2 linked regions of the Methyloterricola oryzae genome follow. Each later gene encodes a partner of the first gene's protein in a complex. Links are inferred from orthologs where the notes say so. Each region holds a gene or a part of one and is shown on either strand. Other genes may lie near its edges.

Evidence for each region.
Region 2: the proteins of accA (region 1) and accD are in contact, whole or in part, in a solved structure (PDB 8UXZ), measured with the Escherichia coli proteins. The link is inferred for Methyloterricola oryzae from one-to-one orthologs.

Annotation. Positions count from the first base shown.
Region 1 is NZ_JYNS01000002.1:148,078-163,966, reverse strand. Bases 12,999-15,776 are described here. They hold accA (acetyl-CoA carboxylase carboxyl transferase subunit alpha), read left to right. Parts: upstream 12,999-13,793; coding sequence 13,794-14,759; downstream 14,760-15,776. Other genes in these bases: tilS (tRNA lysidine(34) synthetase TilS), read left to right, coding at 14,792-15,776; EK23_RS04535 (dienelactone hydrolase family protein), read left to right, coding at 13,037-13,762. Outside these bases: EK23_RS04590 (PepSY-associated TM helix domain-containing protein), read right to left, coding at 1-1,076; EK23_RS04585 (FecR family protein), read right to left, coding at 1,683-2,654; EK23_RS04580 (RNA polymerase sigma factor), read right to left, coding at 2,749-3,264; EK23_RS04575 (TonB-dependent siderophore receptor), read right to left, coding at 3,489-5,963; EK23_RS04570 (FecR family protein), read right to left, coding at 6,133-7,089; EK23_RS04565 (RNA polymerase sigma factor), read right to left, coding at 7,161-7,670; EK23_RS04560 (energy transducer TonB), read left to right, coding at 8,756-9,502; EK23_RS04555 (sterol desaturase family protein), read right to left, coding at 9,558-10,508; protein-methionine-sulfoxide reductase heme-binding subunit MsrQ, read left to right, coding at 10,771-11,406; EK23_RS04545 (DnaJ family domain-containing protein), read right to left, coding at 11,446-11,811; EK23_RS04540 (tryptophan--tRNA ligase), read right to left, coding at 11,827-12,840; more of tilS, read left to right, coding at 15,777-15,889. UniProt on the Escherichia coli protein: Component of the acetyl coenzyme A carboxylase (ACC) complex. First, biotin carboxylase catalyzes the carboxylation of biotin on its carrier protein (BCCP) and then the CO(2) group is transferred by the carboxyltransferase to acetyl-CoA to form malonyl-CoA.
Region 2 is NZ_JYNS01000004.1:164,655-180,736, reverse strand. What follows is about bases 13,112-16,082. They hold accD (acetyl-CoA carboxylase, carboxyltransferase subunit beta), read left to right. Parts: upstream 13,112-14,122; coding sequence 14,123-15,043; downstream 15,044-16,082. Other genes in these bases: folC (bifunctional tetrahydrofolate synthase/dihydrofolate synthase), read left to right, coding at 15,048-16,082; trpA (tryptophan synthase subunit alpha), read left to right, coding at 13,307-14,110; trpB (tryptophan synthase subunit beta), read left to right, coding at 13,112-13,310. Also shown: EK23_RS08190 (cupredoxin domain-containing protein), read left to right, coding at 1-2,882; EK23_RS08185 (hypothetical protein), read right to left, coding at 3,586-4,425; EK23_RS08180 (hypothetical protein), read right to left, coding at 4,965-5,774; bifunctional D-glycero-beta-D-manno-heptose-7-phosphate kinase/D-glycero-beta-D-manno-heptose 1-phosphate adenylyltransferase HldE, read left to right, coding at 6,059-7,480; dnaB (replicative DNA helicase), read left to right, coding at 7,488-8,876; tRNA pseudouridine(38-40) synthase TruA, read left to right, coding at 9,330-10,157; EK23_RS08160 (BLUF domain-containing protein), read left to right, coding at 10,287-11,366; EK23_RS08155 (phosphoribosylanthranilate isomerase), read left to right, coding at 11,474-12,106; more of trpB, read left to right, coding at 12,093-13,111.

The sequences.
Region 1 (15,889 bases):
ATGTGCAAGGCCGCCAGCCAACTCGTCACCGTGTTGCCGGCATACTGGCCGGTGGGCAACAGCAGCAATTTCTGTTCGCCCGAGTTGGCATCGAAATACACATCCGTATGGCCGCCGTGATCCTGGACCTCGAGGCTGCTCCGCACGCCGTAAACATAAACGCCGTGCTCGGCGTCCAGGCGCAGGCTGGTGACGCGCTCCACGGTGAATTCCCCTGCCCTTGCGGCTTCATCCATGAGGCGGGCGCCCACCGTTTGCGCCTGCCGCCAGTCCAGAGCCGGGTGCTTCAATGGATCCTCCCGCTTGGTCAGCTCGGTCCAGGGCTCGTGGTACTCCAGTACCAACCGGGTCGCCTGGGTGTAGACCGTGTCCCACAGGTCCATGTAGACACTGGACCAGGCGAAGATCAGGAGCATGGCCCACAGCCAAAGCCCTCCCGCCCGGTGCAGATCGAAGTTGATCCGGGTGGCAGATCCGTGCCATTTGATTTGCCAGCTCGGCTGCCAGCGCTGCCAGAACGTGCGATGACGTGTCGGTTGGTTTGATTTTGCGGTCGCTGGCAGGGTGAGATAAAAACCGACAAAGCTGTCCAGGGTCCAGATCAGGGCCACGATGCCCAGGATCCAGATGCCGGGCTCATCCAGCGCCAGCGAGTAATGCAGCTTGTAAATGAAGGGCATGAGGTTGACCAAGCCTTGCGAAATGGCGCCCCAACTGCGCCGGCCTAGTTCCGCGCCAGTCCAGGGATCCAGCATCATCTGGTCGTAATCCAGATCGTATGGTTTACCAGTAGCCGGATCCTCCCGCGGCTCCAGGGCCACGTTCACCACATCATGCTGCCCCATCCACAGCGCAGTCACCTGTGCCTCGGGCGCGAGGGCAGCGGCGCGCTCCGCGAGACTGGCCGGGGCCAGCCGCGGGGCGTCACTTGATGCGGCATAAAACTGCGGCGTGACGATGTGCTCCAGTTCGGAGAGAAAAGCCAGAAGACTGCCGGTGAGTCCCACCAGTACCAGAAAGAGCGCCATGGCCAGCCCGGCGTAGCGGTGCAGCAGTACCCAGAAATGACGTGTCATCGGTAAATTCCATCGGTTCGCGGGCGCCGGCATAATCCAGCCCGGTTTCAAACGAGGACGGAGGCAGCCAGATACCGACGCCCACCAGGCATCCCCGGCAGATCAGCCGCCCTCATTCCATAAGACGTTTGAGAAGGCAAAATCCCTCATGCGCCCACAGGCCCGGCCCCCAGCGATCTAGCTCCGGCATATGACTGATTTCCATGCGCCAGATGCCGCACAGGCACGAACCTGAAGAAGTCCGCCCCCGCGTAACCGCCATCATCAAGAGGCTGGCGCGGATCATGCCGCGGCCAAAAAACACAAGCTCCGGGAAGCGAAGACCTAAGCGCCCTTACCCGGGCTTTTCACAAACCGGTATTGCCGCCGGGTGCTTAAAAGAACTCCCGGCCTGCTTGGCCAACTGTTGCAATGCACCGGCCAGGGACTACGCGGGAATGTGAAATTCGTGGTGGCTTTCGGCGGCGTTGGAAATGAGGGGGGACGCGCTCCGTAGGGCGGCAGCCACCAGTTTGAAGGGATGTCTCATGAACAGGCTCCATCTTGATCGTTCATGAGGGTAGACGTGCGGCCTATCTAGAACCGCCAACAGAGGAACTGAGCTTTTCAGCGTTTCGTGTCATTCTCCAGCACGATGCTATCTTGCGATAAGCGATGCGCGTGCAGATTCAAGGTCTTGGCAATGGTATCGACCGTGCTATTGAGATCATCGGTTCGGAAAATGCCGCTGACATGCAGGCTGCCCATCCCCTCGTCCGCCAGGCGCACACGCGTGTCGTGGTAGCGGCTGATCTCTTGTAGAACCTCGCTCAAGGGACGGTCACGGAAAACGATCTGGCCTTGCCGCCAGGCGGTGGGCTGGTCCTCGTCGCCTTCTTTTTCCAGCGCAAGAAATTCGCCGCGCCGACCGTAGGCCAGGCGTTGGCCTGCCACCAAGACACGGCTGCCATGGGCTTCCACCCGCACGCTGCCGTCGTCCACGGTGACCTCCACGCGCTCGGGACGCGCGTAGACATTGAACGCGGTTCCAAGATCGCGCACTTCGCCATTGCCCGCCTTCACCACAAAGGGCCGCTGCTCATCGTGGATGACCTTGAAATAGGCCTCGCCCCGCAGCAGTTCCACCGACCGCCGCCAGCGATTGATGCGGACCTTGGCGATGGTGTTGGTGTTCAGTTCCAGGGTGGAACCGTCGCCCAGGATCACGCTCTCGTGCCCTCCCCTCGCCGTCTGATAGGTGGCTCCAACCCCATACCAACCGGCCGGCGTCAGGGCGGTCAATCCGATGGCAGCCAGCACTGACGCGGCGAGGGCCAACTCCGCGATGCGACCTGCTGCGCGACGTGGCGGCCGGTAACTCAAGGCTTCGTCCCTGGCCCTGAAACTGCGCAACCTGAAAGCATCCATCCAGCGCCAATGGGCTTCGACTTCCGTATAGGCGCGGCGGTTGGCCTCATCGGCATTCAGCCATCGCTCGAAAGCAGTTCGCTCGGACTCAGGACATTCCTTTGAATTCAGGCGCACCAGCCAGTTCACGGCGGCATCGCGCAGTTTGTCGGAAGATTCGGGATGTTTCACGGACAGCTCGGACATTTCGGGAGGGTCATAGTGTACCCGCATACGGGTGAGACGTTTGCCGAGCCCTCAGCCGCCAAGGGCGGCCACACAGCATTCAGGGATCCAGCGGTCCCAAGGCGCGCGCGAGGAACTGCATGGCTTGCATCACATGGCATTCCGAACTGCGCACCGAGATACCGAGACGCGCGGCAATTTCACGATGCGAGAGACCCTCGATGCGGAACAGGACAAAGGCATGGCGGCGCACTTCGGGCAGTTGCTCCAGCAATTCGCAGAAATGCTCGAGGGCTTCCTGGGCCTCCCAGCGGTTTTCCGGTGAGGCCGTTTCTCCCGCCACGGATTCCGGTCCCAGGTCGGGTTCGAGGTAACGTTCCTGCGTCGCCCGCCGCCGGTGCTGATCTACCAGCAGGTTCGCCGCCGTCTGGAACAGAAATGCCCGGGGATTGCTGACCGTCTCCCGCTCTTGGTACTCCGATAGACTGAGACAGGATTCCTGGACGATATCGGCCACGTCCGCTTCGTTATGCCAACGCCCGCGCAGGAATGCGCTGATCTCTCCCGCATGCTGCCGGAACAGCGAGTGCAGGAAGCTTTTGCGGCGGTCGGACATGCGGTCGGTTCTGCGTTTTTGGGGGAGGGCGACCTGTTTGAAGCCAATGATGGGTCTCCTGACAGGCAGACAAGCTTGCAGCAAGACTTGCGCCAGGATGACCAGTTCAAACCATCAATAACTTAGCGTGCGCCCGACGCCCAAGGTGTGTGATATGACACAGCCGACGTCGTGGCTCATCGGAAAGAGGCTCCCGCAACTGGTGCGGGAGCCGGAAGCTAAGCTCAGAACTCGACGCGGACCGACCCAAGGAACGTGCGCGGTGGCGCCACCCCGATCATTTGTCCGGTGTTGGTGCCCCGGTAGTAGGTATGGTCCAGCAGATTGTCGGCATTCAGTTGCAGGGTGAGGCGGGAGCCGGCCACCTTCATGGAATAGGCGGCCATCAGGTTGAACGTGACATAGCCGGGCAATTGGAAGGTGTTTTCGTTGGTGCCTTGGGCCTGGCTCGCGGCCCTGATGCCGCCACCGAAACGCAAGCCCTGCAGATCCCCTGTCTGAAACTCGTAGGTGCTCCACAGGCTGCCGAAATTGCGCGGCGCATTGAACATGCGGTTGCCCGTGTTGCCGGGACCTCCATCGAAACCCACATCCTTGTTGATGTTGGCATAGGCCAGGTTGGTGTAGGCGCCGATCACGCTCCACCCCGGCAGGATCTGCCCCGCCACTTCGATCTCATAGCCGCGGCTCTCCTGCTCGCCAACGGTACGCTGCAGATTCGGGATGACCGGATCAGGCACCGGCACATTGGTTTTGGTCAGATCGAAGTAAGCGAAACTGGCGGTGAGCCTGCCATCGAAGAACTCGGTCTTGGTGCCCAGTTCCCACTGATTGGCCAATTGCGGCGGCAGCAACGTCTGACCGGGAAAATTGAACAGGCTGTTGGAAGGACCAAAGTTTTCGCTGTAGCTGCCATAGAGGGACAACCACTGGACCGGCCTCCAAAGCAAGCCGCCGCGGGGGCTGACGTGATCGTCGTCGGAATAGACGCCGTTAGCATTGTTCCGGCTGGAAGCATTGTCATAACGAACTCCCACATTGCCATAAATGTTGAATGGCAGCTTGATTTGATCCTGGAAGTACAAACCATACCATTCCTGAGAGTAGTCTGATGTGGGGACCTGGGGTATGAATGGCAGTGAACTCTGGTAAACCGGGCGGAAGACATTGAACGTGCCCCCGATGGGATAGGCCGCACAGCATCCGGTGGCATCCTGGTTATCAAACATGAAGTAATCGAAACCCCAGAACATTTGATGACTGACGGGACCGGTGTCGAACTTGCCCGTAAGGTTCAGGGTGGTGTAGTACTGCTGCTGGTGGGTCACGGCATTGTTGAAGCCACGACTGCCGCCATTGGAGAAGTCGCTATTCAAATTCACCAAATTCCCGTCCAGCGTTGCCGGGGTGAAAAAGAAGGTGAAATCTGAATATTGATCAAGGAATTCTGTTCCGAACCGGTGGGTGAGCTTCCAGTCGTCGTTGAATGTGTGGGACCAATTGAATCCGAAATAGGTGCGATCGCCCTTGTTCTTGTTGTTGAGCGGCTCCCCAGTCTGGCGGTTGATGGGTACCGGCGCGGGGCGGTTGCCGATGGGCGGAATTCCCGAGTCGTTTGTGTCATCGAAATGCTGGTACTGGATGTCCACATTGAACTGAGTCTGCGGTGACAAATTCCAGGTCAAGCTCGGAGCCAGAAACACCGTATCGGTTTTCACAAAGTCCCTGAAAGAGTTGGCGCCCTCATACGACAGGTTGACCCTATACAGCAAGCTGTCGTCCTTTGTTATCGGGCCCGTTGCATCCGCTGTGGTTCGGTATAAATCGAAGGAACCGAACTGCTGTTGCAATGAATAATAGGGCGTTGCCAGCGGCCGCTTGGTCACCATGTTGATGACACCCCCGGGCTCGTTGCGCCCGAACAGGATCGAACCCGGGCCTTTAAGCACCTCAATGCGTTCGATATTGGCGGTTTGCTGCTTGGTCGAACCGCCTCCTAGCACGGACGGCAACAGAAACCCATCACGGTAGAGGTTGGTGTTCTGGAAACCGCGCATGATGAAGACGTCGCTGCTCCCGCCATTGGTCCAACTGCTCTGCACGCCGGCAACGTTCTGGATGGCATCCTCCACCCGGATCACCTGCTGATCCCGCAACACCTGCTGGGTCAGCACCGCCACTGAGTATGGCGTTTCCATCACCGGCGTATCCATCTTGGTAGCGGTCGTGGCGTCGGATCGCGTATAGGAGGTGTTATAAGGGCTGTCCAGAGGTATCTCCGGCTTAGCAGTCACGGTCACCTTTTGCAGCGTCGCCGCGCCGGACACCTCCCCGGTGGGCGCGGGCTTTGCTGGAGTAGGCCGACGCTCGAGCGTAATGGCGCCATTGTCGGTAACAACCGCCTTGAGGGGCGCTCCGCCCAGCAGCAGTTCCGCGGCCTCACCGACCGTGTAGCGCCCCTTCACGGGCTGGCTGCGCAGATCGGCCGACATCTCGGTGCGGTAGAGCACCTGGCGCCCGCTCTGCTTGCCGAAGGCGACCAGCGCCTGGTTCAGCGGCTGGACCGGAATGTCGAAGGCGATCTTGCTTTCGGCGAGCGCCTGCTCGCAATAGAGGGGGCCCAAAACCTGGGCGCAAACCGCGGCGGCCACGGCGCCGCGCCGAAATGTCGAACGAGAATTCTGGGAATGGCGAGACATGGCGTTCCTTTTTGTTGTTCTGGGACTAGGGGCGGCGCGCGGAGAGCCGTTGTCCTTAAAGACGGACAGGTCCTGAAAAACCACATCTGTTGGAAATGAACGACAAATTGAGGAAGGTTGCCGGGCGAGCCCAAGCGGGAACAGGACGCAGGCGGAAGCCTGCCGATGCTTAGCGCAAAACCACCCAGTACGAGGTAAGACGCGACTGCTGCGCGGGCAATGCGGCGGCGATGGTATCAACCGCACCATTCAGCGCGTCGAGACGGAACAGGCCGCTGACCTGACGCTTGCGCAATTGTTCGTTCATGAGCAGGATGCGCCCAGGCCGGTAGCGGTTGATCTGGGCCACCGCGTCCTCCAGCGGCGTACCATCGAAGACCAGATACCCATCCCTCCAGGTGGAAAGCAGGTCGGGCCTGGAAGCAGGCAGCATACGTAGTCCGCCGTTCCCGTAGACCAGCGCCTGCCCGGGCTTCAGCAGTTCCTCGCGGCGGCCATCCCGCACCCGAACCAGTCCTTCCACCAGTTCCACATGCGTGTATTCGTCGTCGCGGCGCACGCCGAACTCCGTGCCCACGGCCGTCACGCTCCCTTGCCCCGCACTCACCACGAAGGGTCGCGCGCTGTCCTTGGCGACGATGAAAAAGGCCTCGCCCTGGAGAAGTTCGACCCCGCGTGTACGGCTGTCAAAATGCAGGGCGAACGCACTGTCGGTGTTGAGGATGACCCGGGAACCGTCGGCCAGGCTGATGGTTTGTTGCTCGCCTTTGCCGGTGACAAAATCCGCGCGCCAGTAGCTTGGGGGGAAGAACCAGACGCTCAGCAAGATGAGCATCATGCAGCAGGTAGCCATTAAGCCGCGCGCCGGAAAGAACTTCCGACGCGGAAATCCTCGAACAGCGGTTAGCTCCTGCGGCAGCGGCGCGGAACCGGGGATGCTGCGGCCCCGCAGCGGCTCGATGCCTCGCCAGAGGGATTCTGCCCGTCGCCAAGCTTCCGCGTGGGCAGCGCTTTGCTCTCGCCATGCCAGCAGGCGCAAGCGCTCCGCCGCATCGGAATCGCCTGAATGCAAGCGAACCACGGCGGCACAGGCCGCCTCCAGTAAATGTTTGGAATCCTCGGACATGGGCCAGATCGTCGCAGGAATTCAACCTATGTCAATGAAGACGCGGCAGAACGCGAAAACCACATGCGTCCTCAGGCATCGTCGAGACGGCGCAGGCAATGCAGCATGGCCCGGCGCAGGTTTTCTTCCACGGTGCGAACCGAAATGCCCAGGGTTTCGGCAATGTCCTTCTGCCTGCGGCCCTCGAAGCGGTTGAGGTAGAAAATGCGCTGGCACTGGGGCGAAAGCTCTTCCAGGGCCGCGATCACGCGGTCCAACTGCTCGTCCGCCAAGGCGACGATTTCCGCTGTCCGGAAATCCTCGGCCTCCAGCGGCGTTTCGGGAGACTCGGGCACGATAATCTCGCGCACGGCGGCTGCCCGGTAGTGATCATTGAGCAGGTTAAGAGCCGTTCGGAACAGGTAGGCTCTCAGATTGCCCACCCGCCCCAGATCCTCGGCGCGGCAGAGGCGCAGAAAGGCTTCCTGGGACAAGTCCGATGCGGTGTCGCGGCAGCGCAGGCGCGTCGTCAGCATGGACTCCAGTTCCCCGCGACATTGGAGGAACAGCTGCCAGAGAACATCTTGCTGCACTGATGACATGAATTCGACGGATGAGAGGGAAGTCGCCTGGTCTGTCCCTGACCTGCAACGATCCTGTCCGGGGGAAAGAGGCAAACCTCTTGCCCCCGCCATGCCGCACCCCTTCCTTCCCTGAAGACTGGCATCCAGCCAATTCCATCGGTGCACATTCCATTAGGCAGAAGTCGTGCCATAAGAGGCATCACTCCGCAGATCCAGTCTTTGCGAGCCCAAACGAAGCTTGCGAACCCCCATAAGGGACCCGCGGGAAAGCGCAGTGAGGCATATGCCTGACTCGTATGCGTCATTTCGCTCACCTCGAAACCGTGCGCCCGGCCATCCGGGCACGCCGGCGATTTTTCTGTGCCCTAGGAGACCACACACGTACTGGATTCGACCGCCACGCTCGCTCGCGTGGCGCACGAACTGCCTGCGCAGCCAAAAGTCTGCGAGGGCATCACCTGACGAGCGCGGATGCCAGGATTACCCTAAACAATAACGGCAAAGAAGGTAATCGCCGGCCCAAAGCGGCGAAACACATCGAGATCTGTTGGGTCAAGCACGCATGCCAACAGGCCGAACTGAAGGGCTTGAGCATGGGGACCTAGGTCTTCCTCTCATCCTCCAGCAAGGCGATGCGGCCAATACCGTTACCCTCCCGGGCTACGTGCGCTGGGACGCTCATGCTGCCTATACCCTAGGTGCACGGAGCCAGAGACTTGAACCCTACGGCGCCGTTTCCTCAGGACCGGGCGGATTGACTGTTGAGACAATCTCAGTCCGCCATCTGAAGCACTGTGTGATTTCACACTCCCAAGCCGGCCGCCGCAAAGCCCGGAAATTGGCGCGGCCGCGCCACGGCTGGAGTGCATGAGAATGGCATGCGGTCTGCTTGCTTTTGACTCGCATGACCTCAATTGGGCTGGCGGCCGCGCGGGGGTGCAAAATCCGATCGCGCGCGGCCGCCAGCCATTTTTTCCCGGATTGACGATGGCGGAATGCGGACCTTGGGTGCACGCTCGTATTGCGGAGTCAGGCCTCCCTGACAACGCCTTTCCCCTGCCTCTTACTCGCCATGCCGCCGACACTTGCGGAATCCCCGCATCATGATGCCCTATCTCCTCGCCAGCCGCGTGCAATCCTTGCGCGTTCTTGAGTCAGGAATTGCCCCCCGTGAACAGCACTGGCAGCGTGCGGCCCGCGCGCTTGCGGCCTTCGCCCTGGTCGCGGCAGGACACGGATTGCTCCTGCAATGGTATTGGTCCGGACCCACAGAGCAACCGCTTAAGCACGGGATTCCGCTGCCTAGCATCGATATCGTGCTGGCGGCACCCGTCATTCAGACAACCAGGCCGACGGTGGAAACGCCGGTCCCGGCTTCCCGGAACCCGCAGCCAAAACCCGATGCAGTGCTGGTGAAAAAGCCCAGAGTCAAACCGAAACCAAAGCCGAAACGATTTCGGGAAAGCGCAACGGCTCCGCCAAAGCTCCAGGATGCGCCGATTAGCGCCCCTATAGCAGCGCCGGAACCCGTCCAGGAACGCGTCGCCCCGCCCCCACCCGAGCCGTTCGTCCCGGCCGCCGTCAACGCGGATTATCTCAACCATCCGAATCCGGACTATCCCCGCATCGCCAGGTCACGCCACTGGGAAGGTGAAGTGTTGCTGAAGGTTCTGGTCCGCGAGGACGGTGCCAGCGGCGCGGTCGAAGTGGAGCGCTCCAGTGGTCACGACGCGCTGGACGAGGCCGCCGCCGAGGCCGTACGCGGCTGGCATTTCGTGCCGGCGAAACGGGGCGACATGACCGTGGCCAGTTGGGTCACCATTCCCATCAGTTTCCGCCTAAGCCCGTGAATCCCCCAGAGTCAAGGATCGGCGACCGAAGCGTTGGCCTGGGGGCCGTATGCCTTCACCCGCCTCCCGCCTGCGCTATCTCCCGCTCCGCCTCCAGCCAATCCAGGTAATCGCTGCCCGGGGCAAATCCACGCTTTTCGGCCCGGTAATACGCCGCCTCGGCAATCATGGCTCGCACCGTTTGCTGACTGGGTGTGTAGTGCCAGGTGAAGCCGAACTTCATGAGTTCGACGATACCTTGCTCTTTCACGAACTTCAGGCCGAGCTTTTCCGGTTCCTGATGCGCAAAGGTACCGAACCAACGGTCCCACCCGGAGAACACCGCGCCGAAGTTGCGATCGTGCTCGTCCCGCCGTGTCGAATGATGGATTCGGTGCATCGAGGGTGTCACGATGAACCGGCCGAGCCAGCTTTCACCGGCAAACCGGGTATTGCTGTGGTGAAAGAGCACGAACAAGGTCATGATCGCCTCGTTGGCGAGCACGACAGCCGAATCGACGCCGAGCACGACAATGAAGAGTGCTTTGAGCAGCGTGGTCAGAAGTAACTCGCCGAGGTGCAGACGCAAGCCCGTGGACACGTTCATGCAGCGGTCGCTGTGGTGGACCTTGTGCAGCATCCACAGCACCTCGAAGTGATGGCATGCCCGATGCCAGAGATACAGTGCCAGGTCCAGCAACACGAAGGCTAGCACGCACTTCAGTGGCGAATCGTCCAGCGTTCCCAACAAGCCCCAGGCGGCGAAGCGGTCGGCGATCAGAAAGAGGGACGATACCGACACCAGGGACAGCAAGGTGTCATTGAGCAGAAACAGGCCGGTGTTGGTGAGGTAGGAACGACGGATCACCCGGTTTCCTTCCTGCCGCAGGCCAAATTTGGCTTCGATGGCAAACAGGCAGGCGAAGGCCAGAAGGAGTGACGTGAGCCTGACCTCATCGGTCGACCAAGCGGGCAACTCCAGATCGAACGCAGGAAACGCGAACAAAGCGTGTATCTTGTTGAACATGGGCAACTCCTACTCCGCTCGAGATCAAGGGTCTAATTGAGTCTGAGTGTACAATGCTTACATTAACGCACAATGACGCCAACAATCTTAAGACTGTTTCCTTAAAGGAAACTTAAGAACCGGCAGGCCAGATGGCTGCCATCGCGGTGGAAATCGGTCGTCCGGAGGCTCGGGGAACGCGGGCATGGTAAGCTTTGCAGTTGCCGCGCGATACATTCGGAGCGTCATTGCCTGGGACACCCAACGGCCCTATCCTGGATCCATGTCACAGCCCCCCCGTACCAGCGACCGGATTGCCCATGCGGCCCTCCTGGCAGCCTGTCTCACACCGCTGATCGGGCTCATCGCCGGTGCGTGCACGCGATCTCTGGGTGCGGACCCTGTCGCGGACATTCAACATAGCACCGGTATCTGGTCCCTGCGGCTCCTGCTTTTCACCCTCGCTTTGACACCCCTGGCCCATTATTGCGGATGGCACGAGCTGGGCCGCTACCGCCGCAGCCTCGGCCTTTGCGCCTTCCTTTACGGCTGTCTGCATGGGCTGGCGTATCTGGTGTTCGATCAGTTTTTTGCTTGGGGTGCGGTGACAGAGGACCTGCTGCGGCGACCAGCCCTGACCGCCGGACTGGGCACCCTGCTAGTGCTGACACCTCTGGCCGCCACTTCCTTCCGGGGTACGGTCAGGCTCCTGGGGCTGCAGCGCTGGCGTAAACTGCACCGCTTGGCTTACCTCGCGGCGGGCCTGGCCGTATTCCACTATCTCTGGCTGGTCAAGCAGGACATACGTGACCCGGCCCTCTACGCGCTCCTGCTGGCGCTGCTGATCATCCTGCGCTTGCAACCGCGCGCGTCCCAGCGCAAAAGCTTGACCGCAGCCCGCGGCGAAACCGTCAGGTGAAGTGGGCGTCGATCGGGACGCCGGGGCCAGGGCGATGCATCAGCCCAGGCTCTTGAGTTTTTCGGAGATGCGTTGGAAATAATGGTCAGCCAGCGCCAGGTTGCCGCCGCGCTGCGCGCCCAGCCGTTCCATCAGCAAGCGCAGGCGCTTGCGTTCAGGTTCGCCATGGATACCCTGGGTATCGATCAGACTCAGGAGATCATCGATATCGCGCAGGAGCTGGACTTCTTCGGGAATGTAGCCTGAATTCTTGAGGATGCGAAAAGCCAGGCGCATGTCGGCCGGGACGAAATGCAGATCCTCCTCCGGCGGTATCGGTTTACCCTTGCCCGGAAGATCGTCCAGTTCGCCGCGTTCCAACGCCTCGGCAATCTTCTGCTCGGCAAGTCGCTCCAAAAACAGCACGGGCAAAGCTTCAGATCAACGCGCCAAGCTGCGGATGCCGACGCTCGCACGAATCTTTTGCATGAACGGCACACTGTATTCCCGAGCCCGCTGCGCGCCCTCCTGCAAGGCTTCCTCGATCTTTTCCGGCGCCTCCAGCAGCGCCTCGTAACGCTCGCGAGCCGCCATCAGATGGTTGTTCAGGTACTCGAACAGGAATTGCTTCATTTCGCCCCAGCCGATGCCTTCCTCGTAACGGCGGCGCACCGCCGCGACTTCCTCCTTAGTGGCGAAGGCCTTGTAAATACTGTAGAGCGTGCAGCTATCCGGATCCTTGGGCTGGCCGGGCTCCAGGGAGTTGGTCTTGATCTTCATGACCAGCTTACGCAGTTGCTTTTCCGGCACGAACAAGGGAATCGTATTGTCGTAGCTCTTGCTCATCTTGCGGCCGTCCAGCCCGCAGAGAATCGCGGCTTCCTCGCTGACCTCCGCCTCCGGGATGACAAAGTGCTCGCCGTAGATGTGATTGAAGCGCCCGCCGATGTCCCGGGCCATCTCGATGTGCTGCACCTGGTCCTTGCCGACGGGCACGCGATGGGCATTGAACAACAGAATGTCCGCCGCCATCAGGATGGGATAGTTGAAAAGCCCCATGGTGACGCCCTTGTCCGGGTCCTGTTCGCCACTGTCCTCGTTGGCCTGCACCGCCGCCTTGTAGGCATGGGCCCGGTTCATGAGCCCCTTGGCGGTGGCGCAACTGAGCATCCAGGCCAGCTCGGTGATCTCCGGAACGTCGGACTGGCGGTAGAAAACGGCGTTGCGGATGTCCAGGCCCAGCGCCAGCCAGGTGGCGGCGATTTCCAGGGTCGACTGACGCACCCGCTCGGGGTCCTGACATTTGATCAGCGCGTGGTAGTCGGCCAGAAAATAAAAAGGCCGCACATTGCGGTCGTGGCTGGCCGCGATGGCCGGACGAATGGCGCCGACGTAATTGCCAAGGTGGGGCGTACCGGTGGTGGTGATACCGGTGAGGACTGTGGTCTGGGTCATGCGGGGAGCCTGTGAATATGCGAAAGGGTTCAATTGCCGCGGACAAAGGCGCCGCCAGCGCCGCCAAAAAGTGCTAAATATGGCACAAGCTTCGCGGCCCCGTCACCTGCTACGCAGTTTCCAGCCTTGAGCGTGCAAGGCAACTTGCCGAGAATAGGTGCCGACTCAAGCCCTAGCCATACTACCGAGGAGAAAAATGAGCGCCGATATCCAAACCCGCAGCGTCGAATATGCGCACGGCAGCACGCGCCTGCTGGGCTTTCTGGCCTGGGACGACAGCCTCCCGAAGCCCTTGCCCGCCGTGCTCGTCTCCCATGCCTGGGGCGGTCGCGACGAGTTCGCCTGCGGCAAGGCGCAAGCTTTGGCCAGGCTGGGTTATGCCGGTTTTGCCCTGGACATGTACGGGGATGCCCGCGTCGGCAGCGGACCGGAGGAAAACAGCCGGCTTATGGCACCCTTCATGAAGGACCGGGCCCTGCTACAGGCCCGCCAGCTTGCGGCCCTTCAAGCCGTCCGGGCTCTGTCCGAAGTGGACGGCACGCGTGTCGCCGCCATCGGCTTCTGCTTCGGCGGCCTGTGCGTACTCGACCTGGCCAGGACCGGCGCCGATATCCGCGGGGTGGTGAGCTTTCACGGCTTGCTCAACCCTCCGGAGAATATCGCGGGACGCCCCATCCTCGCTAAGGTTCTGGCCCTGCATGGCCACGATGATCCCATGGCACCACCGGAGCAGGTGCTGGCGCTGCAACGCGAACTCACCACCGCCGGCGCCGATTGGCAGGTGCAGGTATACGGCCACACCCTGCACGCCTTTACCAATCCGCGCGCCAACGATCCCGGCTTCGGCACAGTTTACAAGGAAATCGCCGACCGACGGTCCTGGCAAAGCATGCAGAATTTCCTCTCGGAGGTGTTAAAATAAACCACCCCAACCCCACATAGAATAACGATAAATGGACCTCAAATTCCTTGACTTCGAACAGTCCATCGCCGAACTGGAAGCCAAGATCGAAGAGCTGAAGCACGTCGGTTTCGACAACGAGATCAACATCTCCGAGGAAATCGCCCGGCTGGAGGAGAAGAGCCGAAAGCTCACCGAATCGATCTTCTCGAAGCTGAGCGCGTGGCAGATATCGCAATTGTCCAGGCATCCGCAGCGCCCCTACACGCTGGACTACCTGGACATGATCTTCGATGACTTCCATGAACTGCATGGCGACCGCGGCTTCGCCGACGATCCCGCCATCGTCGGCGGCGTGGCGCGCCTGGATGAATTTCCGGTGATGGTGATCGGCCATCAGAAAGGCAGGGATACCAAGGAAAAGATCTACCGCAATTTCGGTATGCCGCGCCCGGAGGGCTACCGCAAGGCCTTGCGCCTGATGCGCCTGGCTGAGCGCTTCCGCCTGCCGCTGATCTGCCTGATCGATACCCCGGGCGCCTATCCGGGCATCGGCGCGGAGGAGCGTGGCCAGAGCGAGGCAATCGCCCGCAATCTGTTCGAGATGTCCAAGTTGCGCATCCCCATCGTGTGCGCGGTTATTGGCGAAGGCGGCTCCGGCGGCGCGCTGGCCATCGGTGTGGGTGACCGCCTGTTAATGCTGGAATACAGCACTTATTCCGTCATCTCCCCGGAAGGCTGCGCCTCCATCCTGTGGAAGAGCGCCGACAAGGCCGAGCTTGCCGCAGAGGCCATGGGCATCACCTCGGACCGCTTGCTGGAGTTGAAGCTTATCGACGAGATCGTCGATGAGCCCTTGGGGGGCGCTCACCGTGACCGCGCGGTGACAGCCCACAACCTGAAAGCGGCGCTGAAGAAGCACCTGCATGAACTGCAGCCGCAAACCGTCGAAACGCTGCTGCGTGAACGCTACGAACGCCTCATGAGCTATGGCGTGTTCGAGGAAGCTGAAGTCTGATCTGAACCCGCCGACTGGCCGCTGAGGCCCTGATGCAGCCGAACGTGCAAAGCCTGCACGCGGCGCTCGGGGCCTGCCCGCCCCCGCCGCGCTACTGGGTCGCCTACAGCGGCGGTCTAGATTCCCATGTTCTGCTGCACCTCTGCGCGCGCCTGCGTGCGGACGCGCTGGGCTTTCCCCCCGTCCACGCCGTGCATGTGCACCACGGCTTGCAGCGCCAGGCTGATGACTGGGCGGTCCATTGCGATCGCGTCTGCCGCGAACTCTCGATCCCCTTGCTGATCCTGCATGTCGATGCGCGGGCCGCGCCTGGGGAGAGCCCGGAGGAGGCGGCGAGAAACGCCCGTTACCAGGCCATAGGCCAGCACATGGCGGCGGGTGATATCCTGCTGACAGCCCAGCACGGCGACGATCAGGCCGAGACCCTGCTCCTGCAACTGCTGCGTGGCGCTGGTCTCGCAGGGCTGGCCGGCATGCCGGTCCGCTCACCGTTTCCGCCCGGTGCCTTGTTGCGCCCCCTGCTCCATCACTCTCGCCCGGAACTTCTGGACTACGCCCGCGCGCAGGGATTGAACTGGATCGAAGATCCAAGCAATGCCGACCTGAGCTTCGATCGCAACTTCATCCGCGGTCAGATCCTGCCCTTGCTGCAGAAGCGCTGGCCCGGCGCCAGCCGCGCCCTCGCCCGCAGCGCCGGGCATTGCGCCGAGGCCTTGCAGCAATTGAACGCACTCTCGGATGACCTCTTCCACGCGACACTGGGATCGGACGGCCTTAGCCTGAAGGTGCCGAACCTTGCCGTGCTCACCAGGGCCGACCAACGCCTGGTGCTCAGGCGCTGGCTGCGCGCCTCAGGATTCCGCATGCCCTCAGCCGCCGTGCTGGAGCGCATCCTCGAGGAAGTGCTGCCAGCCGGCGCCGACAAGATGCCGGTCGTGGCCTGGCGCGAAGGTGAAGTGCGGCGCTACCGCAATCATCTCCACCTGCTGCCCCCGCAGGGCTTTTTCGATTCCACAGCCGTGCTTCCCTGGACGGCCGGCGATAGCCTGAAACTGCCCGGGGGCGCCGGCGAATTACGGATCACCCCGGCGCGGCCGGGCCTGGGACTGGACGCGCGACGCTGGGCATTG
Region 2 (16,082 bases), on another replicon or contig:
CGCTAGCCGGCGAGGTGCATCCCTATTTCAGCCAGAACCCGGAGTGGCTGGGCGCCCGCTCCACCCTGCAGCGCTGGTTCTTTGATCCCGTGGTGAACGCGGAAGGCGTGCACCGTGGCTTGGGCATCATCTTCACCCATGACCACTTTGGCCCCTCCACCCATCAGCAGGCGGGCCTCTACGGCACAGTGCTGGTGGAGCCGGCGGGTTCCACCTGGGTGCATAACGAAACCGGCGAGACTCTTTACAACGGCACCCGTACCGATGGTGGTCCAACCAGTTGGCAGGCGGCCATTCTTACCGGCGACATCGACCGCGATGGCCAGGACGACAGCTACCGCGAGTTCTATCTGGAATACAGCGATTTCCAGCCGGCCTACCTGGCGGGCACCTATGTGGGCCGCAAGCAGGATGGAAGCCTGGGACCGGTGCCGACGGCAAACACCTACGAGAAGGCCATCAATCCGCCGCATGTGGGCGATGTGGCCGCGACCGACCCGCTCAACATCGTGACCTACGATTCCAAGTGCCCGGATGGCTCGCCGCGTCCCTGCCCGGAAGGTATTTCCGCTGCTGACCCCGGCACCATGGTGGTGAATTACCGCAACGAGCCTTTGGCCCTGCGTATCTACGATCCGAACAAGATCGGGCCGGACGGCAAGCCGGGCGCCCAGGCCGATGGTCTGGCGGGCGACTTGGCCTATGCTCTGCAGAGCCGCACTGACCGCAAGGTCGCCACGATGAACGCGCAGCCGAAGAAGGGCCTCAACGATGGCGTAAGCGGCACCCGCTTCCCGGCTCCGCTGCATGCGCGTCCCGCTGCGATCCAGGCGGGCGACCCGTTCACCCCCATGCTGCGGACCTACTACGGCGACCGCGTGCGTGTGAAGATTCAGGCGGGTGGCGACGAGGAAATGCATAACGCCAGCATCCACGGCATGAAGTGGCTGCAGGGCGGTTCCGGCTATGGCTTCGATCCGGTCTCCGGCTGGCGCAACAGCCAGCAGGCAGCTATTTCGGAGCAGTTCAGCTTTGCCGCGCCGACCCTGCCGCTGCTCGGAAAGAACCTGGAAGTGGAGCGCCGCTCCGACTACCTGTACAGCATCGATGCCAGCGCGGAAGGTTATTGGAACGGCACCTGGGGTCTGATGCGCACCTATGGAAACGGCGCGCGCAACGACCTGTTCCAGATGCCCAACAACCCGCAGACCGCTGGCCCGCTAGCCATTACCAACAAGACGGAGTTCAGTGGCGTGTGCCCGGTGACGGCGCCCTCGCGCAACTATGACGTCAGCGTGGTGTTGGCCAACGATGTGCTTAACAACGCAGTGGGCGCCACCATCCCGGAGTCCAGTCCGGGCAGCGGTACGCTCAACCCCAACGGCGGCACCCTGGTCTACAACCCGCGCAGTTCCGCGCATAAGGGCGGCGTGCTGCACGACCCCACGGCCATGCTCTACGTGCAGACCGGCGATCTGGAACTGAAGCCGGGCGTAACGGCGCTGACCCAGCCGGGTTGCTTCAACGCCAACGGCAAGTTCGCCGCTACTCTGATGGGCTGCCCGGCATCCGCCATGAAGCTCAAGGACACGGCGCCGGTGGAGCCGATCGTGATGCGAGCTGCGGCGGGAGATTGCGTCAACGTCACCCTGCGTAACCGCATCGGCCAGGCCAATGCGCCGGACCTGAACGGCTACAAGCACTGGTACCGTATTGTGCCTCGGGAAGTCACCAGCAGCGGTGTGACCACCTTCAACGCCAATCTGGTCCGCCCTTCCTCAACGGTGGGTCTGCATGCCGCCCTGGTGGCCTATGACCTGACCAACTCGGACGGTTCCGTGGTAGGCGTCAATGGCGCCAACAAGACCCTGGCGAATCCGTTGGACGATCCGGCCACGGTGGCGGACGACCGCATCGAGCGCTACAAATGGTATGCGGGTGATCTCAGTCTGCAGCCGGTGGCCGCGGGCCAGTACAAGCTGATGGCCACCCCGGTGGAGTTCGGCGGCATCAACCTGATGCCCACGGACAAGATGGAGCAGGGCCAGAAGTCCCTGGTGGGAGCCCTGGTCATCGAGCCTCAGGGTTCGGTGTGGGCAGAGAACGAAACGGTGCGCGACCGCCAGAGCACGGACCCGAACGCCCAGCGCAGCACCCGCGCTTCGGTGACGGTGACCCGTAGCAATGGCACCAAGTTCAAGGACTTCGTCTCCGTCTTCCAGAAGGGCCTGACCCAGCGTTACAAGGACGGCTCACCGGTGGAGGACACCAAGGTGGAGCACATCGTTACCGAGGACTCCCAGGACTCCGGTCAAATGGCCATCAACTACGGTTCCGAGCCCATGTGGTTCCGTTTTGATCTGCCTCCGACGGCGCCGTTCATCGGGGGTGACCCGACCCATGTGGGGGGCGTCGCCCTGGGTGATGTGCCGGATGCCCATACCGCGTATAGCAACCAGCGCGGTGGCTCGGCCGATCCGGTCACCCCGGTGTTCAAGGTGAGGGCAGGTCAGGAGTTCCGCATGCACGTGCTGAATCCGGCGGGTACTGCGCGTCCCACGGTGTTCAACCTGCATGGTCACGACTGGCAGCGGGCGCCCTACATGTGCCCGGGTTCCAGCCATCTGGGTATCGCCGGTAACTGCAAGCCCAGCGGGTTCTTCCCGACCGTGGCGGGCTTCGAGGTGGGCTCGCGTGCCATCGGTGAAAACCCGCTAGGCAACTACCTGGGCGGTCAGGACTCCGTCCTGCCCGGATCGCATTTCGATATCCGGGTTCCCAAGGCAGGCGGCCAGGGCGGGGTCACCGGCGACTACTTGTTCCGCGACCAGCAGGGCAACGGCAACCTTGGCGGCCTGTGGGGTATCGTCCGGGTGGAGTAAATCCAGAAAGGATGCGGCGGCGCCGTGCCGCCGCACTCCGCTGAATGCGGCGTTCAAAAAAGGGGGCTTCAAGCCCCCTTTTTCATTCAGGGCCATCCTACGGGACGGCTCTTTCCTTTCATCGTTCCGTCAGCGCGTGAGTCCAGGATCGGTTTCTCGGTAGGCACTAAGGGGGGATGCGGAGGCTGTGCTGCCGGTTCCTATCTGCGCTGTCGGGTTCGAAGCTTCGCTCCGTGCGGTCACAGGCGCCTTCTGTCAGGTTTTGCCATCGACACCGCAGTTCCGGAGTCACTCGGCTGGAAGCTGCGCGGGTGACAGCGGGATACGCGTCGCGGCGTGTCACAGAACTGGTGACGCGCTCGGGGTGGGTGTCCAGTCGAACTGACACGGGCCTGGCGCGTTATCCACGCCGCGGCGCACGGGCCATGTGTCAATCAGGTCGTTCGATCCGACAGCGGTTTTTTGCGGGCGGCCGCAGTGGAGCAAGATGCCTGGCTTGCTGGATCTTTTTCCCGACGCTCGGCAGGTGCATTCGTCAGGACTGATCCAAGGGGCGTGAATCGCGGCTAGCGGTTCGCGCGCTGTGGCGGGGTGGGGTAGTCGAGCAGTTCAGCGTGCGGGATCGGGGGAGGCTCCAATCAGCTGATGCAAGTGCGGGCGCTGGGAACTCCTGCCCGGAGGTGGAGTTCCCGGCAGTGGTAGATCAGGCCGCCAAGGTCGTGCGGCGGCGGCCCAGGACACCCAGGGCGGCGATGGCAGAGGCCATCAGGTACGCCGCGGGCGGCAGCGGAACGGGTGCCGGCAGCGCCGCCACTTCGGCGGTGCCTTCGATCCGGATATTGTCCAGGCCGACGGCGGAGTTGAAGGCCTGGCTATTGGAGTCGATGACCTGTTCGTTGTCCTCGAACAGGCTGAAGGTCAGACGATAAAGGGCATTGATCTCGAGTGTCAGGGGAATGGACGTGTGACCATCGAATTGAGAAAGGTCGTTGATGCCCAGTTCCCGGCTGAAAACCGTGGTGATCGGGCCGTTGTTGACCGGGTTGGCGCGAATTCGCTGCAGGGTCACGGTGAACTGGTCGGGCAACACATCGCCATCGGCCAGATCGTTGGTGACGCCGTCAAAGGCATAATCAAAGCTCAGGTTCAGGCTCAGATCGATTACGTCACGGTCCTGAACCGCACCGGGAGTTCTGAAGTGCTGAATAATGCTGTGCGTGCCGGATTGATTGTCGCCGCCGATGGCGCCGCCGACGTCGCCCAGCACGAGAAACCGACCCGTGGTGAAGAAGCCATCGTAAGTATTCCGTTCGTCAACGAGTGGACTTGAATCAGCATTGATGGCGGTTGCAACGCCTCGCTGGTTCACCGTGCCACTGTTGGTGACCCAACCGAGCAGGGGGTCTCCCACGTTCGTGACATCCGTCGCAAAACCTGAGTTGTTCAGCCGATTGCCCACGTCCAGTGTGTCAGCAAAGCTTGGACCCGCATCAAGCAGCGCAGCCGAGACCACCAATCCGATAGCAGTAAGAGATTTCTTCATCGTCACGTTTCTCCTCACGTTTAAGTGCGCCACCGGTTTCCGGCGGACGCGGCACATCAATTTCCACAAATAGAAATGCAAAAATGTTGCCGTGTCGGAAAAACGTTGTGATATCAGATTGGTAGCTGGTACTCCAGATTTGCTGCTGTTCGCTGTGTAAAGTATTTTGATGTAGGAAAGCTCTTATTCCTGAGCTTTTCTAGAACGGGGGGTGTGGCTTATAGGACTAAGATTTTGCAGGATACTTTAGAATAATCAGTTATATGTGGTTATTTTCCGTTACGAGCGCCGGGTTGGCCTGGTTCGATTGCGAGGGAATGACGCGGTAGTCAGGCCTGTCACAGTTTTGATGCACTAAGTATTACTACGGTTGTATTTGGACTCCAGTCGCTCGTTTTGCGGGTAAGGTGAGAAGAGTCCTTATTCCTGAGGTACGTGATTTGTAGGGCGTTCTTCGATCCACGGAGCAATTGCGGTGCCCGGATGTCCGGAAATCTTGGACTTTACAGCCCGATTCCCAGGACATTCGCGCGAACCGTTCACGCGGCCAACGCGGCGCGGCGGCGGCCGAGCAGGGTCATGGCGGCCACTGCCGAGGCGAACAGATAGGCTGCGGGGGGCAGGGGTACCACGCTGGCCGTACCCTGTACGCGCACGTTGTCCAGGCCTACGGCGGAATTGAAGGCCTGAAGGGATACGCCAGCGACTTCCTCATCATCCTCGAACAGGCTGAAGGTCAGGCGATATTTGAACCCGGGCAGCAGGGACAGGGTCTGTTCGAAGTGTCCAGCGAGCTGTCCAAGATTGGAAACCCCGAGTTCTTCGCTGAGCAGGGTGACGACGGGGTCGCTCTGGCTGGGCCGAATGCGCTGCAGGGTCACGATGAACTGGTCGGCCGGGGTTGTAGGAAGGGCGTCGGGGTCGGCGAGGCCGTCGAAGGCATAGTCGAAGCTCAGGCTCAGGTTCAAGGACTCAACTCCCTTGCCGCCCAAGACGGCCGGAGTGCGGAAATCCTGGATGATGCTGGAGGGACCGAAACCGTTATCGCCGCCAATCTTGCCGGAGGGATCGCCCAGGACCAGAAAATTGCCCGTGGTGAAACTGTTGTCGAAGGTTTCGCCCTCGTCCTCCCCGGGCAGGTTGTCGCGGTCGATGGTGTAGTTGGCAGGGCGCAGGACGGCGCTGCCGCTGGTGATGATCCAGTTGTCCAGCGGATCGCCGGTGCTGAAGATGTCCGTTCCGAACCCGGCATTGTTTAACCGGTTGCTCACGTTGACCGTATCCGCCTGGGCTCCCAGGCTGGCGCTTAGTAAAGCCGCGATGGTGGCCAGTAATCTGAATTTGCTCATGGTCTGCTCTCCACATAGGCCCCGAGGGGACTGTCGAATACCAAGAAAACTTTTGTCTGTGGTTGGAAAGCAATCCGTGTGCCTGATAGTAATGTAAAGACTTTCAAGGTCTTATAAAGCTAAGATAAATTGTCGTAAAAGCGGCTGACAGCAAAGTTCGTATTTGATGCCTTCGGTTGCCCGGCGGCTGGATGAGACACGCTGGGGCTTTGGCCTGCCGTCTCGCGCGGGTCAATTCCAGTCTCTGTGATATCCTTTCCGGTCCGCATCCCTTATTTCGGTCCATGCAACTCCCCCCGTTTCAGTCCGCCAAAGTCCTGGTCGCCGGCGATCTCATGCTGGATCGCTACTGGCATGGCCCGGCCGCACGCATCTCCCCGGAGGCGCCGGTGCCGGTGGTTCGGGTCAGCGGTTCCGACGAGCGTCTGGGCGGGGCGGGCAATGTTGCGCTGAACCTGGCGGCCCTGGGGGTGGGGGTATGCCTGCTCGGTTACTGCGGCGCGGACGAGGCGGGTGATGCGGTCGCGCGGCTGGCGGCGGCTGCCGGCGTGGAGTGCCGGCTGTTGAGGCAACCTAGGCTGCCGACGATCACCAAGCTGCGCGTTATCAGTCGTCAGCAGCAGCTGATACGCTTGGATTTCGAAGAATCCTTCCGGGAGGTGGACCCGGCGCCCTTGGTCGGGGAGTTGCGGGCCCGCCTCGCCGGCGTGCAGGTGGTGGTGCTCTCCGACTATGGCAAGGGCACGCTCAGTGAGGTCGCGGCCCTGATCGAGGCCTGCCGCGCTGCGGATCGCCCGGTGCTGGTGGATCCTAAAGGCGCGGATTTTTCCAGGTACCGCCACGCGACTCTCTTGACACCCAATTTATCCGAGTTCGAGGCTATAGTCGGGGCCTGCGCCGATCAGGGGCAGATTGAGGAAAAGGGACGCCGATTGATGGAGGACCTGTGCCTGGAGGCGCTCCTGATTACCCGCGGGGAGCACGGGATGAGCCTGCTGCGCTCGGAGGCGCCCGCCCTGCACCTGCCGGCCCATGCCCGCGAGGTGTTCGATGTTACCGGCGCGGGCGATACGGTGATCTCCGTGCTGGCCGCCGGCCTGGCGGCGGGCGCCGCCCTGCCGGATGCCGTGGCGCTGGCCAACCTGGCGGCCGGGGTGGTAGTGGGCAAGCTTGGCACCGCGGCGGTGAGCGTGGAAGAACTGGAATACGCGGTGAGCGGGACCAAGGCCCACCGACGCGGTGCCGTGGATATGGAGTCCCTGCTCCGGCTACGCGACCTGGCTCGCCGTGAGGGCGAGAGAATCGTGCTGACCAACGGCTGTTTCGACATCCTGCATCCAGGCCACATCCATTATCTGCAGCAGGCCAGGGCGCTCGGCGATCGACTGGTGGTCCTGGTCAACGACGATGCCTCGGTCAGGCGGTTGAAAGGGCAGGGCAGGCCCATCAATCCATTGTCGCACCGCATGGCCATGCTGGCGGCGCTGGAATGCGTGGACTGGGTGGTGCCGTTTGCCGAGGATACCCCGCGCGAAGCCATTTGCCGCATTTTGCCCGACATCCTGGTAAAAGGCGGCGACTACCGCAGCATTGAGGCTATCGCCGGTCATGACTGCGTGCAGGCTCATGGCGGCGAAGTCCGGCTGCTGGATTTCGTCGAGGGCCATTCCACCACGCAATTGATCGAAAGCATTCGGAACACCTGAGCGATATATGAGCGAACTGGCCCGATTCAGCGACCGCAGCGTGGACGCGGTGAAGCTTCCTCCCTATTCGGTACAGGCCGAGCAATCGGTGCTGGGCGGCCTGATGCTGGACAACGCCACCTGGGACACGGTGGCGGACCGGGTCGGCGAGGAGGATTTCTACCGGCGGGATCATCAGTTGATCTTTCGCGCCATTAAGCAATTGGCGGACAAGCAGTCGCCTTTCGACGTCGTGACCTTGTCCGAGACGCTGGAGCAGGCAGGGCAACTGGAGGAGGCCGGCGGAATGGCCTATCTGGGCAGCATCGCCCGCGACACGCCCAGCGCGGCCAATATCGCCGCCTATGCCGATATCGTGCGCGAGCGCTCGGTGCTGCGGCAGCTCATCCATGTGGGCGTGGAGATCGCCGATTCCGCCTATCACCCCGATGGCAGCGAGCTGGCCCATTTGCTGGAGGCCGCCGAGCAGCGGGTCTTCCGCATCGCCGATCAGCGGCGCAAGGGCGGCAGCGGCTTCAAGCCCATACGCGCCCTGCTGGCCACGGCCGTGGACCGTATCGAGGAGTTGTTCCACAAGGAAGGCCACATCACCGGCATGAGCACCGGTTTTGCCGATTTCGACGAGATGACCTCGGGGCTGCAAGCCTCCGACCTGATCATCGTGGCCGGGCGTCCATCCATGGGCAAGACCACCTTCGCCATGAACCTGGCGGAGAACGTGGCCATCAAGGAAAAGTTGCCGGTGGCGGTGTTCAGCATGGAAATGCCTGGCGAGCAGCTGGCCATGCGCATGATGTCGTCCCTGGGGCGCATCGACCAGCACCGAGTGCGCACCGGCAAGCTGGAGGACGATGAATGGCCGCGCATGACCTCGGCCATCAATATCCTGGCGGAAACCCAGATGTTCATCGACGATACGCCGGCGCTCTCGCCCACGGAAGTGCGCGCCCGCTGCCGACGCCTGGCGCGCGAGCACGGCCAGTTGGGCCTGGTGGTGCTGGATTATCTCCAGCTCATGCAATCCGGCAGCAGTGCCGAGAATCGCGTCAACGAGGTGTCCGAAATTTCAAGGTCCTTGAAGGCCTTGGCCAAGGAACTGAACGTGCCGGTGATCGCTCTGTCCCAGCTCAACCGCAATTTGGAGCAGCGGCCCAACAAGCGGCCGGTGCCCTCGGACCTGCGCGAGTCCGGCGCCATCGAGCAGGACGCCGATCTGATCATCTTCATCTACCGCGACGAGGTCTATAACCCCGACAGCGCCGACAAAGGCACGGCGGAGATCATCATCGCCAAGCAACGTAACGGTCCCATCGGTACCTGCCGTTTGACCTTCCTGGGCCAGTACACCCGCTTCGAGAACTTCATTTCCGACCCTTATGGGGATGATGGGTATTGATCGGTATTGGCCGGCTTGTCAGGCGCACTGCGCGTACCCGACTGACACCCACCCTGGTGGGAGCGGCCTCCAGTCCGCGATCATCGGGAGTTGTGGCCTGAACTTCGTTTACCAGTGGTTCGTGTCGCTGCGCGACGATTATTTTGAATCGGGTTCCCGCACCCGAGGGCGGGTCCCTTTCTTTTGTTCAGCCAAAAGAAAGGGACGAAAGAAAAGGCTGCCCGGTTGCCGCTTTTTTCCTCGCTTCTCGCTTGCCCGGCGGGGTCGGCGAAAGGGCGATCCATCGCCCTTCGCCGCCGCACCGCGTCCGTGCGGTGCCCCTTCGGGCTTTTCCTTGGGCACGCTGCGAGGCTCGGCGCGGCAAACGGGTCCCGCAGCGCGCTTGGAGCTTTGCCGAACCACTACATGGTTTATCGGATCGGGAAGGGCCGCGCGTTATCGGAGTGCTCTCTGATGCCACGTATAGCCCTGGGCCTAGAGTACGACGGCGCCGAGTTTGCCGGCTGGCAGTGGCAGCGCGACCGGCGCACGGTGCAGGCTTGCGTGGAAGCGGCGGTGGCGCGCGTGGCCGACGAAAATGTGGACGTGGTTTGCGCCGGGCGCACCGACGCGGGGGTGCATGCCCTGGAGCAGGTCGTGCATTTCGACACCTCGGCGATTCGCGCGACGCGTTCCTGGCTGTTGGGGGTCAACACCCAGCTTCCCGACGATGTCCGCGTCACCTGGGTGCGCGAGGTGGAGCCAGGCTTCCATGCCCGCACCAGCGCCATCGCCCGCTACTACCGCTATGTCATCCTCAACCGGCCCATGCGCTCGGCCCTGCGGCGGCGGCAGGTCACCTGGGTGTACCAGGCGTTGGACGCGGAAGCCATGCATGCCGCGGCGCAGTATCTGGTTGGCGAGCACGATTTCTCCTCCTTTCGCGCCCAGGGCTGCCAGTCCAACAGTCCGCGCCGCATCATGCATTTCATCCGTGTCCACCGTGAAGCCGAGCGGGTGTTTGTCGAGCTTTCCGCCAATGCCTTTCTGCACCATATGGTGCGCAACATCGTTGGCGTGCTGTTGGAGGTGGGGGCCGGCAAGCGCGAACCGGGTTGGGCCAAAGAGGTGCTTGAGGCGCGCGACCGCAACCTCGCTGGTGTCACCGCGCCGGCCGACGGGCTCTATCTCGGCGGCGTGTTCTACCCGCCAGAATTCGGGATGCCCAAGGACCCGATCTTTGATCTGCTGCCAACCGATGCCCGCCGCTTCATGCCAGGGCAGGCAGGCGCCGGAGGATAGGCCGACGCTGGTGCGATTCCGTCAAACTGGTTACCATCTGTAAAACTTGTTTCCTGGAAACAGTCTTTTTAGCAGACGCGGACCAATCACCGCGCGGTTTCGTTTGATCGACGGGTTTGGGATCCGACCATGAAGCGCATCATGTATGTCAGCACGGCGACGGCTCCCATGTCGGGGAATGAGGTCGAGGAGATCGGCCGGGTCTCGAGCCGTAACAACCTCAAGGTCGGCATAACCGGAGTGCTCTTCTCCGCGCACGAGTTTTTCTTTCAGATCCTGGAAGGCGACGCTCACCAAGTGGACCGGCTGTTGGAGCGCATCCGCCGCGACCGTCGGCATCGTGATGTGCTGGTTCTCAAGGCGGAGTTGGACGTTACCGAGCGGCTGTTCTCCAAGTGGTCGATGCGCATGATCCGCCTGGATTCGTCCAGCGATTTCATCCTGCAGGCGCTGCGGACCATGTTGGAGAACATCACCGAGTCCTATCGCATCATCGAACGCTACACCCAGCCCAGCGTGCTGAAACTGCTGACCGAGGGCGTCAATCCTCTTGGGGTGCCGGTGCACAAGGCGGAGCAGATTGTGCTGTTCGGGGACATCGTGGCTTTCTCCTATCTGTCTGAGCGGTTTCCCATCGAGGAAGTCGCGGACCTGGTGAGCCAGTTCCTCGAAGTCTGTTCCCGGCGGGTGGTGGAGAACGGCGGGGAAGTGACCAAGTACGTCGGCGACTGCGTGATGGCCCATTTCAACGGCGACAACGCCGACGGCGCGCTCGAGGCTTGCCTGGGCACCCTGAGCGATATCAAGAACATGCGCGAGGGTGCGGACAGCTGTCGCCTGATGCGATTTCTTTACAGCGGTTTCGGCCTGACCAAAGGCTCCGTCATCGAGGGCAACATTGGTTCGTCCATCAAACTCGATTACACAGTGCTGGGGGACACGGTCAATCTGGCCGCGCGGCTGGAGGGACTGACCCGTAACATCGGCCGGGCCATCGCCTTGACTCGCGCCGTGTGCGATGCCTGCACGCAGACCTGGCAGTTCGTGCCGGTGGGCGATTTTCATCTGAAAGGTCAGAGTCAGTCCTGCCCGGTGTATTCCCTTGCCGACGAGATCGTCGGCGAGATGCGTACCCATGACCAACTGGTAGACGATATGCTGTTGCTCGGTCAGGCCTGCCGCTTCGGTCCCGTTTCCCAATCGATGTAGGCACCCGCCATGCAAGTAAGCCTGCGTATGCCGGCTGTCCTCAGGTAGAATACCGATCCTCCGGCTCGGATCAGCGCGCTTTTCTTTCAGTTTAAACGTATCGTTGAATGCGAACTCGCGTTAAAATTTGCGGCTTTACGAGGGCTACTGACGCGCTGGCGGCCGTTCAACTGGGCGCCGACGCGATCGGCCTGGTTTTCTATGCGCCCAGTCCGAGGGCCGTCAGCATCGAGCAGGCGCAGGACGTGGTGGCCGCATTGCTGCCATTCGTGACCGTCGTCGGCTTGTTCGTGGACGAAGCGCCGCAGACCGTGAGGTCGGTGCTCCAGGCAGTGCGCATCGACTGCCTGCAGTTTCACGGCGATGAAGCCCCGGACTATTGCGCTGGCTTCGGAAAGCCCTATATCAAGGCGGTGCGCATGGGCGCGGCGACGGACCTGTGCGACGTGGCGGGCCGCTATGCGAGTGCCGACGCCCTGCTGTTGGATGTGGACGACCCCGCGGCGAAGGGCGGCACCGGTCATGGTTTCGACTGGAACAGGATTACGCCCGGGTGCCCTTTGCCGCTGATCCTGGCGGGGGGGTTGCATCCCGGCAATGCCCGGGCCGCGCTGGCGCAGGTGCGTCCCTACGCGCTGGATGTGAGCAGCGGCGTGGAAGCGGCGAAGGGTGTCAAGGACCCGGACAAGATGGCAGCGTTTCTGAAAGAGGTATACCAATTTGACCATGCAGACCGATAACTCCCAGGGGCCCTACAACCTGCCCGACGCCCGCGGCCACTTCGGCCCTTACGGCGGCGTGTTCGTGGCGGAAACGCTGATGCTGCCCATCCACGAGCTGACCGAGGCCTACTACCGCTACATGAAGGATCCGGACTTCGTGGCGGAGCTGGATTATGACCTGAAGCATTATGTCGGCCGACCGAGCCCGGTCTATCATGCCGAGCGCTTGAGCCGCGAGATGGGCGGCGCGCAGATATTCCTCAAGCGCGAAGACCTGAATCACACCGGAGCCCACAAGGTGAACAACACCGTCGGCCAGGCGCTTCTGGCCAAGCGCATGGGCAAGCGCCGCATCATCGCCGAGACCGGCGCCGGCCAGCACGGCGTGGCCACCGCCACGGTGGCGGCGCGCCTGGGGCTGGAATGCGTGGTGTACATGGGGGCGGTGGACGTGGCCCGGCAGGCGCCCAACGTGCTGCGCATGAAGCTGCTGGGAGCCACCGTGGTGCCGGTGGAGTCCGGCTCCAAGACCTTGAAGGACGCCTTGAACGAGGCCATGCGCGACTGGGTCACCAATGTGGACGACACCTTCTACATCATCGGCACGGTGGCTGGCCCGCACCCCTATCCGGCTATGGTGCGCGATTTCCAGGCCATCATCGGGCGTGAATCCAAGGAGCAGATGCAGGCCATGACCGGCCGCCTGCCCGATGCCCTGATCGCTTGCGTGGGTGGCGGTTCCAACGCCATCGGCTTGTTCTACCCCTATATCGATGACCGCGAAGTGGCCATGTACGGCGTGGAAGCCGCCGGCGACGGCATCGAGACCGGCCGCCACTCGGCGCCCCTGAGCGCCGGCCGCCCCGGCGTGCTGCACGGCAACCGCACCTATCTGATGGAGGATGAGGACGGCGAGATCATCGAGACCCACTCCATTTCCGCGGGCCTGGATTACCCCGGCGTGGGTCCGGAACATGCCTGGCTGAAGGATTCCGGCCGCGCTCAGTACGTGAGCATCACCGACAGCGAGGCGATGGAAGGTTTCCATGCCCTGACCCGGCTGGAGGGCATCATCCCGGCGCTGGAGTCCAGCCACGCCATCGCCTACGCCATGAAACTGGCGCCGACCCTGAAGCCGGACCAGCAGGTCCTGGTGAACCTCTCGGGCCGCGGCGACAAAGACATCAACACCATTGCCGCGCGCGAAGGAATTTCTCTGTGAGCCGATTGTCCGCTACCCTGCAAGCCCTGAAAGACCAAGGACGCAAGGGCCTGATTCCCTTTATCACGGCGGGCGACCCGGTGCCGGAGTTCACCGTGGGCGCCATGCATGCCCTGGTGGAGGCGGGCGCCGACATCATCGAACTGGGAGTGCCGTTTTCCGATCCCATGGCCGATGGCCCCGTGATCCAGAAAGCAAGCGAGCGTGCCTTGGAACATAAGGTCAGCCTGCGCAAGGTACTGGCCATGGTGAAGGAGTTCCGCCAGAAGGACAGCGCGACGCCAGTGGTCCTCATGGGGTACCTCAATCCGGTGGAGTGCATGGGCTATCGCGCCTTCGTCGAAGGCGCCTGCGCGGCGGGCGTGGACGGCGTCCTGACCGTGGACATGCCGCCCGAGGAATCGTCGGAGCTTCTGGCCCTGATGGCCGAGGCGGGCCTGGACCCCATTTTCCTGCTGGCGCCCAACAGCACCCCGGAGCGTATCCGCCAGATGGGCGAACTGGGACGGGGTTACCTGTATTATGTCTCCCTGAAGGGCGTGACCGGCGCTTCTCACCTCGACCTGGGCGACGTGGAGCGCAAGCTCACGGAAATCCGCTCCCTCACCGATCTCCCGGTGGGCGTCGGCTTCGGGGTTAAGAATCCGGAGACCGCCGCCGCCATTTCGCGACTGGGTGACGCGGTGGTGGTGGGTAGTGCCCTGGTGGGCAGGATCGAGGCGGCGGGCGCCGATACCGCCCTGGCCCTGCGCGAGATGACAGACCTGGTTCGCGGCATGCGCGCCGCGATGGACGCCTGACGAGGTAGACCCGTGAGCAGCTGGTTCAACAAACTGGTCACATCCAAGATACGCACCGAGGCCTCATCCAAGAGCGCGGTGCCCGAAGGCCTTTGGTGCAAATGCACGGCCTGCAACGCCATCCTCTACAAGGTGGAGTTGGAGCGCAATCTGGATGTCTGCCCCAAGTGCGGCCATCACATGCGCATTCACGGGCGCAAGCGCCTGCTCTCGTTTCTGGACCAAGGGACCTTCGAGGAAGTGGGCGCTGGGCTCAGCCCCATCGACCCGCTGAAGTTCAAGGACAGTAAGAAGTACAAGGACCGCCTGACCCAGGCACAGAAGTCCACGGGCGAGAAGGATGCCATGGTAGTCGGACGCGGCAGCCTGAAGGGGCGCCCGCTGGTGGCCGCGGCCTTCAACTTCGAGTTCATGGGCGGCTCCATGGGCTCGGTGGTGGGCGAGCGCTTCGTGCGTGGCGCCGACATTTGCCTGGACGAGCGCCTGCCTTTTGTCTGCTTCTCGGCCAGCGGCGGCGCCCGCATGCAGGAATCCCTCATGTCCCTGTTTCAGATGGCCAAGACCAGCGCGGTGCTGGCGGCCATGGCGGACGAGGGACTGCCCTTCATATCGGTCATGACAGATCCCACCATGGGCGGGGTTTCTGCCAGCCTGGCCATGCTGGGCGATGTGAATATCGCCGAGCCGGGCGCCCTGATCGGTTTCGCCGGTCCCCGCGTGATCGAGCAGACGGTCCGCGAAAAACTGCCCGAGGGTTTTCAGCGCAGCGAGTTCCTGCTGGAGCACGGCGCCGTCGACATGATCGTCGACCGCCGCGAGATGCGCGACAGGGTTGCGAGCCTGCTGGACATCTTCATGCACGGTGACGGTCTGCGGCGTCAGGCCCTGAACGGCGCCGCCGAGAAAAACACGAAAGCGAACGGCAAAGCCTGAATTAATGCGTTTTTCCACGCTGGACGACTGGCTGGTCTGGCAGGAATCGTTGCATCCCAAGGCTATCGATCTGGGCCTGGCGCGGGTGCGTCAGGTATTCCAGCGCCTGGATTTGCCGAAGCTGCCTTTTACCCTCACGGTGGGGGGCACCAACGGCAAGGGTTCCTGCGTGGCCTTGTTGAATGCCATTTTGCGGGCCGAGGGCTATCGAGTCGGCACCTATACCTCGCCGCACCTGTTGCGCTATAACGAACGTATCCGTATCGACGGCGTGAGTGCCGATGATGACGTCCTATGCGCGGCCTTCCAGCGCATCGATCAGGCGCGGGGTGATACCAGCCTGAGTTTTTTCGAATTCGGTACCCTAGCGGCCCTGGACATCTTTTCCAAGGCCGGCCTGGATGTGCAAATTCTGGAAGTGGGACTGGGCGGACGGTTGGATGCCGTGAACCTGTTGGATGCCGATGGCGCGCTCATCGCCAGCATCGACATCGATCATCAGGACTGGTTGGGAGACACGCGGGCCGCCATTGCCCTGGAGAAAGTAGGCATATTCCGTGCCGGTCGGCCTGCGATCGTGGGCGATCCGCAGCCGCCGGCCGAACTGCTGGCGCATGCCGAAGCTGCCGGGATCGCCTTGGCCTGCCAAGGCCGCGACTTTCACTTCACAGTGGAGGGCGCCTGCTGGTCCTGGCAGGGCGCGGGATGGCGCCTTAATGATCTGCCACGACCCGCGGTCAAGGGCGATCATCAATTGCTCAACGCCAGCGCGGTGCTGCAGTTGCTGGCGGCGGTGGCGCCGCGTTTACCGGTGAGCGAGACGGCGGTGCGCCGCGGCCTTACCGAGGTCAGCCTGCCCGGGCGCTTTCAGTACCTGGGCGGTACGGTCCCGGTGCTGTTGGACGTCGCGCACAATTCGCAGTCGGTCAGGATTCTGGCGGACTATCTGGCCCGCGAGTTTCCCGGCCGTGTTGTGCGGGCGGTGTTCGCCATCATGCGCGACAAGGATATCGATGCCGTGATCGCACATATCCGGCCC